DNA from 2 places in the Lentibacillus cibarius genome. Region 2 is predicted to be linked to the other one. Evidence: predicted binding sites of a transcription regulator. Region 2 holds the regulator's gene; the other holds the start of a gene.
The links. Region 2 encodes Rex, which represses fermentation and respiration genes when NADH is low (regulators of the CRP and FNR family bind a similar motif). Its sites were predicted from a motif close to TTGTGAAATATTTCACAA; they were not measured.

Region 1: the regulator Rex is predicted to act here: its motif matches at 5,718-5,735, upstream of FFL34_RS14115 (DUF2249 domain-containing protein).

Annotation. Positions count from the first base shown of each region.
Region 1 covers NZ_VCIA01000001.1:2,871,964-2,879,654, forward strand. Annotated here, with positions in the region: gene FFL34_RS14070 (Cof-type HAD-IIB family hydrolase) at 1-720, opposite strand, end outside; gene FFL34_RS14075 (alpha/beta fold hydrolase) at 849-1,610, shown strand; gene FFL34_RS14080 (metal-sulfur cluster assembly factor) at 1,756-2,067, shown strand; gene mobB (molybdopterin-guanine dinucleotide biosynthesis protein B) at 2,283-2,783, shown strand; gene FFL34_RS14090 (molybdenum cofactor biosynthesis protein MoaE) at 2,780-3,256, shown strand; gene moaD (molybdopterin converting factor subunit 1) at 3,249-3,482, shown strand; gene FFL34_RS14100 (metal-sulfur cluster assembly factor) at 3,620-3,922, opposite strand; gene FFL34_RS14105 (hypothetical protein) at 3,944-5,188, opposite strand; gene FFL34_RS14110 (DUF2249 domain-containing protein) at 5,190-5,405, opposite strand; gene FFL34_RS14115 (DUF2249 domain-containing protein) at 5,402-5,653, opposite strand; gene FFL34_RS14120 (Crp/Fnr family transcriptional regulator) at 5,944-6,636, opposite strand; gene FFL34_RS14125 (ISLre2 family transposase) at 6,890-7,691, opposite strand, start outside.
Region 2 covers NZ_VCIA01000001.1:2,265,149-2,272,839, reverse strand. Annotated here, with positions in the region: gene groL (chaperonin GroEL) at 1-1,149, opposite strand, end outside; gene groES (co-chaperone GroES) at 1,202-1,486, opposite strand; gene FFL34_RS11110 (CPBP family intramembrane glutamic endopeptidase) at 1,747-2,454, shown strand; gene FFL34_RS11105 (YdiK family protein) at 2,519-2,716, shown strand; gene FFL34_RS11100 (redox-sensing transcriptional repressor Rex) at 2,764-3,402, opposite strand; gene moaC (cyclic pyranopterin monophosphate synthase MoaC) at 3,405-3,899, opposite strand; gene FFL34_RS11090 (ABC transporter ATP-binding protein) at 4,040-5,959, shown strand; gene tsaD (tRNA (adenosine(37)-N6)-threonylcarbamoyltransferase complex transferase subunit TsaD) at 6,230-7,240, opposite strand; gene rimI (ribosomal protein S18-alanine N-acetyltransferase) at 7,237-7,686, opposite strand; gene tsaB (tRNA (adenosine(37)-N6)-threonylcarbamoyltransferase complex dimerization subunit type 1 TsaB) at 7,688-7,691, opposite strand, start outside.

The sequences.
Region 1 (7,691 bases), 610 kb from region 2:
GCCCATGGCTACACCAACACCGGCAAAATCGAGCATTTCCAAGTCATTGTCCTCATCGCCGAATGCAATAATTTGTTCTTTCGGGATATGATAATAATAAGCGAGTTTTTCAAGCCCAACTGCTTTATTAAGCCCCTTTTTAACAATTTCAATAATATTCCAAGGCGTCCCCCATTTGCGATGCTCGATAAGTTCCGCATGATAGTGATCCAGGTGGGAACGGATTGATTGGATATTTTCTTCTTTTGGATGGATTAAGAGGGATGTCGGGTCGTCCTTTAATTTATTTTTTAGGCTTCCGATTGTGAAAGGTGAATCCTGACGTGACATTTGGAAGATGTTGATGATACTTTCGTCATATTGATCAAGGTAAACATCGTCCATCACTTCAGCCACAATATTATGTACGTTCAAATCGTAGCATGCATCAATAATCTGATGTGCTGTCAGGCGTGGCATTGGATTATGCAGTACATCCCATTTGTCATCGGTCGGGTGGTGAATCAGTGCCCCGTTGAAATTAACCATTGGTGTGTCCAGTCCAAGTGTGTGGTAATAATCGATGCTGGCACGATGCGGCCGTCCGGTTGCAATGACCACAATATGCCCGTCTAGCATAGCCTTTTGAAGTGTTTTCCTGTTTCGTTCACTGATGGTTTTATCTTTGGTCAATAGCGTGCCATCAAGGTCCACTGCAATTAAATGTCGTTTCGTTTCCATATTTTTTCACCTCGTATTCTTTATAGTTTATATGGCTTGTTTTAATATGTAAAGGATTCGTTTGCATTTTACAAAAACTCCATATTATGATATTTGATAGCAGCTAACCGAAAGAAGGGAAAATTATTATGATTGGGATTGAACATATAACATTGGCATCGATTCCCAGTTTAGTCGTTGCTGACAATAAAAAACGACAGGATGCATTGCCGACACTTACTTATTTACACGGATTTACCAGTGCCAAAGAACACAATTTACCCCTTGCTTATTTACTTGCCGACAAAGGCTTTCGGGTCATTCTTCCTGATAGCATGTATCACGGTGAACGAGAAGCGGAAATGTCCGAGGAACAATTGCAACTATCCTTTTGGAACATTGTACTGCAAAACGTTAAGGAACTGAAAAACATCAAAGAAGCGCTTGCTGAACAAGGACTTTTGCTGGATGGGCGATTTGGTGTAGCCGGGACAAGCATGGGCGGCATTACCGCCGCTGCAACCCTGACACAATATCCATGGATTCAAGCGGCTGGCATCCTGATGGGCACTCCAAAAATGACAACGTATGCCAAAACATTAGTAGACGGTTTCAAAACAGCGGGCAATCTCCCTGTGACTGAGGACGAAATTGTAGAGCTTTATGATCAATTGTCGCACTACGATTTATCTAAACAAATGGATGAATTGCAGGAACGCCCCGTTTTGTTCTGGCATGGGGACAATGATCCTGTCGTACCGTTCGACCATTCGTATACATTTTATGATAAAGCACGCACCTATTATACAGATAAGGAAAAAATAAGGTTTATTAAGGAATCAAACCGGGGTCATAAAGTAAGCCGCCAAGCTATATTAGAGACAGTAAAATGGTTTGAAAAATACTTATAAACTAGAGGACGAGCCCAACTCGCGCGGCCCGAGCCGAAACTACCAAAGAATATCTTACATATTATCCGATATGTGATATAAATCATTTAAAATTGCATCTGTTTTATGTTTAAATAAATATAGGAACAATGAAGGAGGGTTTTTCATGGATGAGGCGCTGAAAGAAAATATTATCGGCGGCCTGGAAAATGTCATTGACCCCGAATTGGGAATTGACATTGTGAATCTCGGATTGATTTACAACGTTGATTTGAATGATGAGGGTCTGTGTACTGTTACAATGACACTTACCGCAATGGGCTGTCCATTAGCTGGACATATCGAGCAAGACGTTCGCCGTTCGCTTTCAGATATTCCTGAGATTAAAGAAATCGATGTCAATATCGTCTGGGACCCGCCATGGGGTAAAGATAAAATGTCACGTTACGCGAAGATCGCACTTGGCATTCCGGACTGATGAAAGCAGAACCAAGGAAGGTTGATTCATGTCACAGTGGATCGGCCTTTTTTATTAGAAAGCTCGGCATTTGTCTCGCCTTATAGCAAGTGCCGAAGCTTCTTATAAGGTTTCCAAAATTTATACTTTCTGACGTATGAGAAAAATAGCACAGGCGTTGTCATCCTTAACTTGCAAAATCGTCTGTGCTTTTGTTATAAGGAAGAGGTTATCTTATGAAGATTTGTCAAATTGCCGGATATAAAAATTCGGGGAAGACGACTGTTATGAACGAACTTATCCGGTATTTTTCCGACAAAGGCTGGAAAGTCGGATCGTTGAAGCATCATGGTCATGGTGGCGAACCGGATATGACTGAAGGAACAGATAGTCATGACCACTTGGGTTCCGGCTCTGTCATTAGTGGTGTCCAAGGGGAGAATATTACCCAGCTAACATTAGCTGCACCGCTGCAACTGGATGAGTTAATCCAGACGTATCGCCAATTTCAGCTTGACCTATTGCTAGTTGAAGGCTATAAAACAGCAACATACCCGAAAATTGTTCTCCTTAAAAGTGAGGAAGATCGCTCGCTTTTACAGAATCTATCGGCTATAATAGCAGTAGGAACATGGGATATAAAAATGACATTTAATCAAGATTATCCTGTGCTTGACATGAACAATTTGTATGAGCTTGTACCAACGTTAGCTGAACGTATAAGAAGGGATTTATGATGGATAAAAACTATTGGATTACTGAAACACCGATTGAACCGAATGACTGTATAAAAAAAGTTGCCCGGAATGAAGCTGGTGCTGTGAATACATTTATTGGCACTGTCCGCGAGTTCACCAAAGACAAGCGAACGCTTTATCTTGAGTATCAGGCTTATGTACCGATGGCTGAGAAAAAACTTGCGCAAATTGGTGAGGAAATCGAACAAAAATGGGGAGATGCCAACACCGCAATCGTGCACCGAATTGGGCGTTTGGAAATAGCAGACATTGCGGTTGTCATTGCTGTATCAACGCCGCACCGTGCTGATGCGTTTGAAGCAAGCCGTTATGCGATTGAGCGAATAAAAGAAATTGTACCCATTTGGAAAAAAGAACATTGGGAAGATGGCACAAAATGGATAGGCGATCAGAAAGAAAACAAATCGTATGATAAGAAAATTCCTTCCGAGGAGGAGATGCGTGATGATTAATGTTCTGTTTTTTGCTGATTTGAGGGAAGCTGCCGGCAGTGAAAAGGTAAGCGTGGAAGCAGATGGATTATCCGTGAGTGAATTGAAAACAAAATTGTTGTCATCGTATGAACTCAATAATCTTGATCATGCTATGGTTGCTGTTAACGAAGAGTATTCCCAAGATGATACGCTGTTAAAGCGTGGAGATGTCGTCGCGTTTATTCCGCCGGTGAGCGGTGGATGATGTTGTTCCCTTACCGTTTGGCTATCCATTCAGCCAGGCGGTTTTTAGTTATTTGTATGATTCAATAGCTTTTTGTAAAGTGAAGTCCGGGGAAAAGTGCATCTTCCCCGGACTTCACTCTTTTGTGCCCAGCAGCTCTAAGCAAAACCTAACATCTCTTGGGCACGCTCACTCATTTTGGCTGGCGTCCACGCCGGCTCCCAGACAAGGTCAATGTTAATATCACCAATACCGTCAATTTGGCTGATGCGACGTTCAACACCAGCTTTAATGCTGTCATGCATCGGGCAGCCTGGTGTGGTCAGTGTCATGACAATATTCACATTGTCCTCCACATCGACAGCTATCCCGTATACAAGTCCAAGGTCCATAATGTTGATACCCAGCTCCGGGTCAATTACTTCAAATAATGCTGCACCAACTTTGTTTTCAAGTGACATATTGGTAGTCTCCTCTCACTGTTATTTCGTTAAAACACGAATAATGGACAATACATACAATAGGGATGTTAATGTAAGTAATCCCTGAAACAGGAAAACAGTTATATTGATTTGCAGAAGTCCGCTTACCGTAAGACCTGCTGTACTAATAATGAAAAGTGTAAACAAGATGACACTTGTCTTTTCATCAATCATTTCTTTTAACGTCGGAACTTTTTCTTGGCCGATCTTGTTTGCGTATTTATACGTCCACCATAGAAAGGGAACAATTTTATATAAATAGCCGAGAATGCTAAATACAATCCATCCCATAACATATAGGAAAATGAGCCATCCCCAGACGGTGATGTTGTGAATGCCGAAAACGCTGAATGCAAAGGCAAGCACATGAACACCGAGACCGTTCATTATGGCAACCAATGAAAAAGAAAAGGGTTTGTCTAGCTTTTTTTTCATTCGTTTGGTAAGTATTTCTCTAATATCGAGAACGAAGAAAAAGAATCCGCCTAACATACCAATCCATCCAATTGTTTCAAGTGTGGCAACTTTTGCCCAAAATGAAGCAATAAGGATAACAAGCCCAGTCATGTAAGTGAAGAATGCGGGTTTGGCCCATTTCATCGAATACCCGTGTGACAGACTGAACATGGGTACAAGTTTATAGGAAAAACCAAAAATCAGCAGTGAAAACCAGCCGGCTACACCAAATGTGATGTGTGATGACAAAATGGACCCATGGCTGGCAATCCCGCCAATGGACAGGTTCCATGCTAGTAAAAATCCGGCCACGATTGTCAGAGACAGGAAAATAATAGCACCTAGAATGAAAGCAGTCATCATGTTTTTCTGTTCCTGTTTGTTGATGGTTTTGACCATTTGTATGATGAACATGAGAACCCCGATTACGGCAATCATTCCACCGTATAATGCCTTATTGGGAGCCAATCCAAGCAGTATGGAAAAGGCTGTAATACCAACTGCGGTAACGATAAGTTGGATAAACCCGAATGTCTGATTCCAGATGGGTGTCAACAATGCTACTGGAACAAGCTGATACATCGCGCCCATCGCAATCATGACGGCATAGCCTAAAAGCAGGAAGTGGGCACCCATCCAGATATCCGGTATGCGAAATTGTCCCATGGTTAGTAAGTCACTGTTTATTAAAAGGACAATCTGTGCAACAACAAATGCTGCTAGCGCATAAAGAATAAACGCCAGTGGCAACTTTATATTCGTATTAGACTGTAAACTCCCACCAACCATATTAATTACCAGACTTCGTTATCGTAATTTTAAAGCTGCCATCATCTTGTGCTTCTGTTTCATGCGCATAGCCGCGGTCATCTAGTTCCTCGTATAAAAATAGTGGGCGGCGATCATTGATGATGGATAGTGACGCTCCATCATTCAGTTTATCGAGTGCTTTTAGCGTGCGCATCATCGGCTGTGGCGGTTCGAGTCCGCGATTGTCAATGATCATTTTGCGTCACCTTCTTGTTTAATGTAGATTACTTTCCAATGCTTTTTTTCTATCTTTTCCGTTTCGTAGGTGAATCCGCGCCGTTTTAATATTTTGTGTAAGGGGAGCGGATTGAATGGTGCGTGGAGGATAAATCCTTCACCATTGTTTAAACTTTTCACCGTTCCCATAATTTTGTCGAACGGTTCTTTTTTCATGGCCAAGTCTTGGCGAACATCCAGTTCCACCATGTTCTCTTGGTTATCCATCACATCACCCCATCTGTAGTAGAAGTTCGTTTGTTTCAATGATAATGATTTTCAGTATAGGAAGTAGTGATGTGTGTCACATTTCGGCTGGCGTAACAATTTTGTCATGAAGGGTTGTGATTTGAGGTCGTTGGAATGGAATGAAAAAGTAACCGGAGACGGCGAACTACTAATGGGAGGTCCACTGGTAGCTTGACACGGTTGAACATGTCGATTATATTTTTTCGATTCAAAGTTAAAAACCTCTTAAAATGAAAAAACAGATCACCTCTTTTGGATGATCTGTTTCATTAAAATAATTCGTCTTCCAATGCTTCGGTATCGAGTACAATGGCACCGTTATTATCGGATGAGAGCAACTTCTGCTTTTTTAGCTGGGTCAGGGTGCGGCTGACCGTTTCTCGACTTGAACCAATCATGTTGGCGAGTTCTCTGTTTGTAAATTGGGTAGTTAGCTTAACCTGGCCATCCTTTGTTTCTTTCCCGTAACTTTTAGCTAATCGCAATAGAAGCATGATAATTTGCTCATAAGTGTTATGAAGAATTTTTTCTTCTAACCGGCCTTGCAAATCAACAATGATGTCTCCAAGTACCCGAAATAATTTAATACTGCTTTCCGGATGTGTAATCAGGAAATTTTCAAATGAAGTGATGGGAATGTAAATTAAAATCGCATCCTCCAGCACTTCGGCATGTGCCGGACAGTCATCCTGTCTAAAAAATCCTTGGTGCGGAAACATATCGCCGGGCTGCAATACGTTGACAATCTGTTCTTTGCCATGGAAATCCGTTTTATAAATCTTTACCTTTCCCTTATGGATGAAGTAAACGTTTGTCAAGGGGTCGCCTTGCATAAATATATGGGTACCATGACGGTACATACGATGTTTAGCCAAATCAACAATTGACTGCATTTCATCGTCCGTCAGATCCTTGAATAAAGGGAATCGTTGCAGCAGTTCTTGTATAGTAGCTATATTCAATCCGCGTAAACTCTCCTTTATAACAGCTTGTGGTAAAAGGCTGTATGTTAACATTAATATGTTCAATCAACTTTTTTTCGTACCTTACAATATATCACTTCCTGCTTTAAATGTGAAATTTTTATAACGTGAGGATTGAGTCAAGTACTTGTGGGAGATTTTTTTCAAGTCCCTTTTTTGTATTGTTTTAGTCAACTTTTGGTAACGGTTTCATGTTTATATCATTTTAATCAGTTGGTGCTTTTTTACTTTTTCAAATTCCCCGTAATCCTTTTAATGCGTCTGTAATTGGTTTCCCGATAGCCTGCCTCAGATAACCCAGATTGTTGCGTGTTGCTTCTGCAGCACTTTCTTTTAGCTTTTCTACAAAGTGTTTAGGCGGCTTTTCTTCTTTGCTTTCCTGTATTAATTCCTGCGTCTGTTCAAGTATCCCCTGCAGCGTTTTTATCTTCAGATTATCTTTGAGGGCAACCATGATATCGATGAATTTATCAAGCCCTTTATCACTCCAACTACGCCCGTTTTTGAGCCTTCTAGCGAACACACTCATCGTTCCCTCTGCACTCCCCATCGGGCGGAATCCTGTTGTATCTATGCCCCTCTCTTTTAGTTTTTCACGGTAATCTCCCAGTGCCTCTGGATATTGGGAAAGCTGGGCAATTAACTCTTCCAGCCGTTCTTCCTTCTTTTCATTTTCAAGCGTACCCACCGCACTGTTTAATTCCACCATGAAACCTTCCCAGTCATAGCTTGCTAGTTTCTTTCGGATGGAGCGGTATCTTGAATGACCCCGAAACAAACGCTGCACATCCCGGGCAACATGAAAACGGTCGATGACAAAGGTCGCATTATGCTGGAAATGATCCCGGCAGGATGTGATCCACTTCGCTCCATCCCCATTAATAACGAGGTGGTGCCTGGTCGGATCATACTCGTAAGTAGCCATTAGATACTGCTCAAATTCTTCCCAGAACGGCAGATTTCCTTCATGAATGAAATGTCGCTTCTCTATCAGCTTTGCTCGTTTACCATTCATTTCCCAGCCCTGATGCACA
Region 2 (7,691 bases):
AGTTGCTGCGCCAACTTTGATAACTGCTACGCCGCCTGCCATTTTCGCAAGACGTTCTTGCAGTTTCTCTTTATCGAATTCGGAAGTTGTTTCCTCTGCTTGTGCACGGACTTGGGATACGCGCTGGGAAATAGCTTCCGGATCACCGGCACCTTCAACGATTGTTGTATTGTCTTTGGTAACAACAATCTTGTTAGCACGGCCAAGCTGATCGATTGTTGCGCTCTTCAAATCAAGTCCAAGGTCTTCAGTGATAACCTCAGCACCTGTCAGTGTAGCAATGTCTTCAAGCATTGCCTTACGACGGTCACCGAATCCTGGTGCTTTAACGGCAACAGCATTAAATGTACCGCGCAATTTGTTCACAACAAGTGTAGCTAGTGCTTCTCCTTCCACGTCTTCAGCAATAATTAGGATAGGCTTGCTTTGCTGAACAACTTGTTCCAGTACTGGAAGCACTTCCTGGATATTGCCAATCTTTTTATCAGTGATCAGCACGTACGGATCTTCCAGTTCAGCTTCCATTTTATCCTGGTCCGTTACCATGTATGGGGAGGCATAGCCACGATCAAACTGCATACCTTCGACTACTTCCAGTTCCGTATTGAAGCCTTTAGACTCTTCAATTGTGATAACCCCGTCATTACCAACGCGCTCCATCGCTTCAGCAATCAGGTTGCCGACTTCATCGTCGTCAGAAGAAATAGAAGCAACTTGGGAAATAGAGTCTTTGCCTTCGATTGGGTTAGAAATGCCTTTCAGTTCGTTAACAGCTACTTCAACTGCTTTTTCAATACCGCGACGGATACCTACCGGATTAGCACCGGATGCAACGTTTTTCAGTCCTTCACGGATCATCGCCTGCGCAAGAACCGTAGCTGTTGTTGTACCATCACCGGCAATATCGTTTGTTTTGGATGCAACTTCAGATACGAGCTGTGCACCCATGTTTTCAAAATGGTCTTCCAGTTCAATTTCTTTAGCAATCGTGACACCATCATTTGTAATCAATGGTGAACCGAATTTTTTATCAAGTACAACATTGCGGCCTTTTGGTCCCAATGTGACTTTAACGGCGTCTGCAAGTGTGTCCACACCGCGCAGCATCGCACGACGAGCGTCTTCACTAAATTTAAGTTCTTTTGCCATGATTAATCGCCCTCCTCAGTTTGTTATATGTTATTTGCTGACATTCCGGTGGTTAGCTGATAACTGCCAGGATGTCGCTTTCACGCATAATTAAGTATTCTTTGCCGTCGTAATTCACTTCTGTTCCGGCAAATTTGGAGTAAATGATACGGTCACCCTCGTTGACTTCAAGTGCCATTTTTTCTCCATTGTCTGCTGTACGGCCGGAACCAACCGCTACAACAGTTCCTTCTTGCGGTTTTTCCTGTGCTGAATCAGGAAGGACGATACCGCTTTTGGTTGTTTCCTCCTGTTCCACAAGCTCGATGACAACTCGATCCCCTAGTGGTTTAATCATGCCGACAACCTCCTTAATTCCTTTTCAGTTTTTTTATTAGCACTCGAATGTAGTGAGTGCTAAGTCCAATTATTATATTATAAAATTCAACTAAAAAATGCAAGCATTGTCTCTTAAAAAATTTTCAAGTACATCACGCTTGCCATTCTATTATAAGGTATTTGGAAATTATGATAAAATAGTTAATACTGTTTTTATAATAGAAGAATTGAGTTGAAGCATATACTGTAGAAATAAAAAAATAAAGGAGTCGTTTTATCTTGGCAAGACGGTATTGGTATGTGATTTTGACGTATATAATTATGCAATTTTCCGTGTTAGCATTTGCACCACTTCTGTACGTATTAACACCGTTAGGAATCACGGAAGCCTCGATTTATTGGTCCGTATTCAGTTTTATAGCCGGCCTGGTCGTTGTCTTGTGGCTCATGCGCCCGGATATGCAAATGACCCGGAACCAAGCAGATTCCGGACTATCAACGGGGGAAATTATTCTATGGGCTATTGCCGGACTTTTCATGGCATATCTTGCTAATGGCATTGCTTCGCGTATTGAAAAAGTTTTTTTAGGTGTGAAACCAGAATCGGAAAACACCCAAATGATTATGGACATTACCCGAGTGGCACCTATTTTTGTCATCGTTACAGCTATTATAGCACCAATATTAGAAGAGATTATTTTCCGGAAGATTATCTTTGGAGAACTTTACAAGCGGACGAACTTTTTTATTGCAGCGGCACTGTCGGCGTTAATCTTCGCCATTATTCATAGAGAACCTGAGCATACGCTTGTCTACGCTTCCATGGGCTTTGTATTTGCATTTCTTTATGTGAAAACGAAGCGTATTATCGTGCCTATCATTGTTCATATGAGCTTAAATTCCATATCCGTAATTTTATCGCTTGCATTGGATCTGGAAGATTTGCAAAAGCAACTGGAGACTATTGTGATGGCACTGACACCATAAAACCCGGCTATTACATGCATTCTTTTTAGCTGAGACTTATCATTTCTAAGGGGTAATAATTATTATGCGAATGACACCGAAATCGATGGCAATGATATATTTTCTTGTAGGAGCACTGTTCGTTAGCATTGCCGTACGCATTACGGACGGATCAGTCTGGAACTTTCCGACGATTATACTTGCAATTATTGCAACACTTGACATTGGTGTCGGAATCCGGATGATGATTATCCATCTCAAAATAAAAAGGAAAAAGAAGTAGTGCTAAACGGTTGCACTGCTTCTTTTTTATACTTCAGTATCGGCTTTTTATTCATCCTCAGCTAATGGATAATGCTTCAGAAAATAAACGAGTGCCTGTAGTTCAATTGCTAAATCGATATGATGAACACGAACATCGGATGGGACTGTTATTCTTGCGGGCGTAAAATTAAGAATTCCGTCTATTCCAAATTCCACCAGCCTATTTGTGATTTCTTGCGCCGCATTAGAGGGAACGGTCAAAATCGCTACTCGTACATCTCCCATTTTTTCTTCAAGATCATCGATATGATAAATCGGTACACCGTCACTGTTTGTACCCGTTTTATTCGGATCCGCGTCAAATGCCATCATGATTCTTGTATTGTTATTTTTCATAAAGTTGTAATGCAAAAAAGCCGTTCCGAGGTTTCCTACCCCAATAAGAGCGACGTTGGTCAGTTCATCCTGATCCAGTGTTTTCCGGAAAAAGCCAAGCAAATATTCCACATTATAGCCATACCCTTTTTTTCCCAATGCACCAAAGTAGGAAAAGTCCCTACGAATCGTCGCGGAATCCACTTTAACTGCATCACTCAACTCTTTTGAAGATACACGTTTCTTTCCCTGATGGTTGAGATTATTCAAAAACCGGTAATAAAGTGGTAGTCGTTTAGCAGTCGCTTGCGGTATTTTACTATTATCCACTGTCAGTCCCCCTTGTTGTCCCGATGATATTCACCTGATTTTCCGCCGGTTTTGGTAACAAGATACGTCTGACCGATAATCATTCCTTTATCAAGTGCTTTACACATATCGTAAACTGTAAGCGCTGTCGCTGACGCTGCTGTTAAAGCTTCCATTTCTACACCGGTTGAACCTTTTGTTTTAACGGATGCTGCGATTTGCAGTTCATAAACGCCATCTTTTATTTTCCAGTCAAACGTAATGTCCGTTCCCTTCAATTGCAGCGGGTGACACATCGGAATCCAGTCAGACGTCTGTTTGGCTGCCATAATTCCCGCTACCTGAGCGACAGCCAATACATCTCCTTTTTTCATTGTTCCCGCATTTATCTTTTCATATATTTCTTTTGTTAATTGGATACTTGAGACAGCAGTAGCCGTTCGTTCTGTTTCCTTCTTTTCACTAATATCGACCATTCTTGCCCTGCCCTGTTCGTTAAAATGTGTGAATTCAGACATTTGCTCAACTCCATCTAATTTGTAAGTAATCCTTTATCCATTCTAACAAAAAAACACAAAAAAGTCGTGATGAATTTCACATGATGATTACCCAGTCAATTCATGATACGATAGACACATGATGAATGAGGTGAAAAATCATGATACTAATGCAGCTTAATGATGTTTCCAAATCATTTGGGGCTGATGAAATTTTAGCGAATATAAAATTGGAGATTAAAGAAAATGACCGGATTGCTATTGTTGGGAGAAACGGTGCCGGTAAATCAACCTTACTAAAAATAATGGCGGGGGAATTTTCCCATGATAGTGGCGAGCTATTCAAACCGAAAAATCTTACCATTGGCTATTTGACGCAGCACACCAGCCTTGAATCCCATAAAACGATTTGGGATAAAATGTTGGAGGTTTTCGATCATTTGTTAAAGCAGCAAGAGGATTTAAGACAAATGGAGCGAAAAATGCAACAGACGGCTTCTCTGTCAGATACGAATTATGAACAGCTGCTCGCAGATTACGACAAAAAGCAGCAAAAGTTCGAGGAGGACGGCGGATACGAATATGAGGCAAATATTAAAGCAGTTTTGACAGGCTTGAATTTCGGTGACATTCCATATGATACACCGGTTAATGAACTGAGCGGTGGACAAAAAGCTCGGCTCGCTCTCGGGCAGCTACTGCTTAAAAGGCCTGATCTGCTAATATTAGACGAGCCGACCAACCATCTGGACATTGATACCATGACATGGCTGGAGCAATATTTAGGAAGCTATCCCGGAGCAATCGTCATTGTATCACACGATCGGTATTTCCTTGATAAAACGGCAGCTGTGGTTTATGAAATCTCCCGGAATCGATCAAAAAAATATAACGGGAACTACAGCCATTACTTAAACCAGCGTGCACTCGATTACGAACAGGAACTAAAGGAGTATGAAAAACAGCAGAACGAAATTAAAAAGATGGAAGATTTCATTCAGAAGAACATTGTCCGTGCATCGACAACAAAGCGTGCCCAAAGCCGCCGGAAACAGCTGGAAAGGATGGAACGTATAGACAAGCCTAAAGGGGACGAAAAGTCGGCCTCTTTCACTTTCCGGATCAACCGAACAAGTGGAAATGATGTATTGAAGATTGATCAGCTCAGCTTTCAATATGAGAATGATCCAGTGTTTCAAAACGTCACGATTCATGCTAACCGCGGTGAGCGCATTGCGTTAACTGGCCCGAATGGTGTCGGTAAAACAACGTTACTAAAAACGATAACCGGACAAGTTCAGCCTTCTGCAGGCACTATCAATCTCGGCACCAATGTAGAGATTGGCTATTATGATCAGGAACAGCAGCAACTAACCCTTTCCAAAACGGTGCTGGACGAACTATGGGATGAATACCCGGACACCGATGAGAAGGATATCCGTACCGTTTTAGGGAATTTTTTATTTTCGGGTGAAGATGTCCTGATACCTGTCCATTCGCTTAGCGGTGGCGAAAAGGCCCGCTTATCACTAGCGAAACTCATGATGCAAAATGCCAACTTCCTCATTCTCGATGAGCCAACCAACCATCTGGACATTGACAGTAAAGAAGTGCTTGAGGGTGCCTTAATGGACTTTCCCGGAACGATTCTATTCGTTTCCCACGATCGGTACTTCATTAACAGGCTGGCCGATAAAGTAGTAGAAATGCAACATACAGGGGCAACCATTTACTTAGGTGATTACGACTACTACATGGAGAAAAAACAAGAAGAGGCAGAGATCAAGAGGTTAACGGAGATAGAGGAATCTTCTGTGCAACAAGGAAATCGAAAGACGACATTCCATGAAAACAAGCAGCAGCAGCGGGAGAGGCGGAAGATCCAACGCCGCATTGAAGAACTGGAAGCGGTCATTGAACAGCACGAAACGGAATTGACTGCCCTTGAACAGAAAATGGCCGAACCAGACATCTATGAAGATCATGAAAAAGCACTTGAACTAACGGAAGAAACCAATCAGCTGAAACAAAAAATTGACTCGTTAATGGAAGAGTGGACCGAACTGCAAGAGGAGGATTAAAGGTAGCCCGTGTGATGCTAAATCATGCGGGTTTTTTATATTTTCCCACTATATCAACAGGTGATGAAGACCGCTCAAAAATAGCAATGCACAGGTTATCCACAAGTTAACGTATATGAGGTAACTTATTTAGCAGTGTTTTTTTTAGTTACCCACATTATCCACAGAAAAACACGGACTTATCCACACAATCCATCCACATACACACATCCCAATTAATATGCTTTCGCAAAAAATATCCACAGGCCCTTCAAGGACGCTGTGGACATTTCACTTTAACGGTAATGATGGATTAGCATTCAAATCCCAGCCAGACCGTTTGCCATGTTCAAAATTTACAAATCCAGCTGCGGCAATCATCGCAGCATTATCTGTACAAAGATTTAACGGCGGTATCAAAAGTGGAATACCTGACCCACTGAATTTAGCAGTCAGCGAATCACGGAGTCCTTTATTTGCTGCAACACCGCCAGCTACAATTACCTGTTTGGCACGATAGGCCTGTGCAGCCTTCCACGTTTTGGCCGTTAACACATCGACAACACTTGCCTGAAAACTGGCAGCGATCGCTTCTTTGTTGATATCCTCCCCGCGTTGGGTGGTGTTGTGGATCGTGTTGATAACTGATGACTTTAAGCCACTGAAGCTAAAGTCATAGCTATCCTCTCCCAGCCAGGCACGTGGAAAAGCAATGGATGCTTCACCTTTACTAGCGAGCTTGTCAATTTGCGGACCGCCTGGGTATGGCAGTTCCAACATACGGGCTACTTTATCATACGCCTCCCCTGCCGCATCATCACGTGTCTCACCAATCAGTTCATACTTGCCGTGTTCTTTCATTAGAACTAGTTCTGTATGACCGCCGGAGACGATCAATGCGAGCAGCGGAAATTCAAATTCCGAAACAAATCGATTCGCATAGATATGGCCAGCAATATGATGCACACCAATCAACGGCTTTTGTTTGGCAAACGCCAGCGCTTTAGCAGCATTAACCCCCACCAATAATGCTCCGACGAGGCCCGGGCCTTCTGTAACAGCAACTGCATCTATTTTCTCCCATGTCATGTCAGCCTGTTTGAACGCTTCCTCAAGAACGATCGTCATTTGCTCAACATGATGCCTTGACGCAATTTCAGGTACTACACCACCGAAGCGTTTATGACTATCAATTTGCGATGCAACCACATTGGAAACGATCTCCCGGCCATTTTTGACAATTGCAGCAGCTGTTTCATCGCAGCTCGTTTCTATTCCAACTATATACCTATCATTATTCATGATAAATCCACCCACATAACAATGGCATCCTCCTGGTTATCTGTATAATAATTTTTGCGGACGCCACCCGGTACGAGTCCAAACTTCCGGTACATGCGTTGGGCAGTGGTATTGGATGCACGGACTTCAAGGGAAAGGCGTTTCGCTCCCATATACATAGCTTGTTCAATCACATATAAAAATAACTTCTCGCCCAGCTTTTTCCCCCGAAAACTCGGAATAACAGAAATCGTTGTAATCTGTGCGTCATCAATAACATGCCACATCCCTGCGTACCCAATCATCTGCCCATCCAGAAACATGCCGTAATAGTGAGCATGGTGATTATCGACTATTTCCTGCAACATAATTTCCTTTGGCCATGGCGATGAAAAAGAAGCCTGCTCCACGTCCACGATGTCATCTATATCAGCACTGTTTACTTTACGAATAACCAGTTCAGCCATTTTAC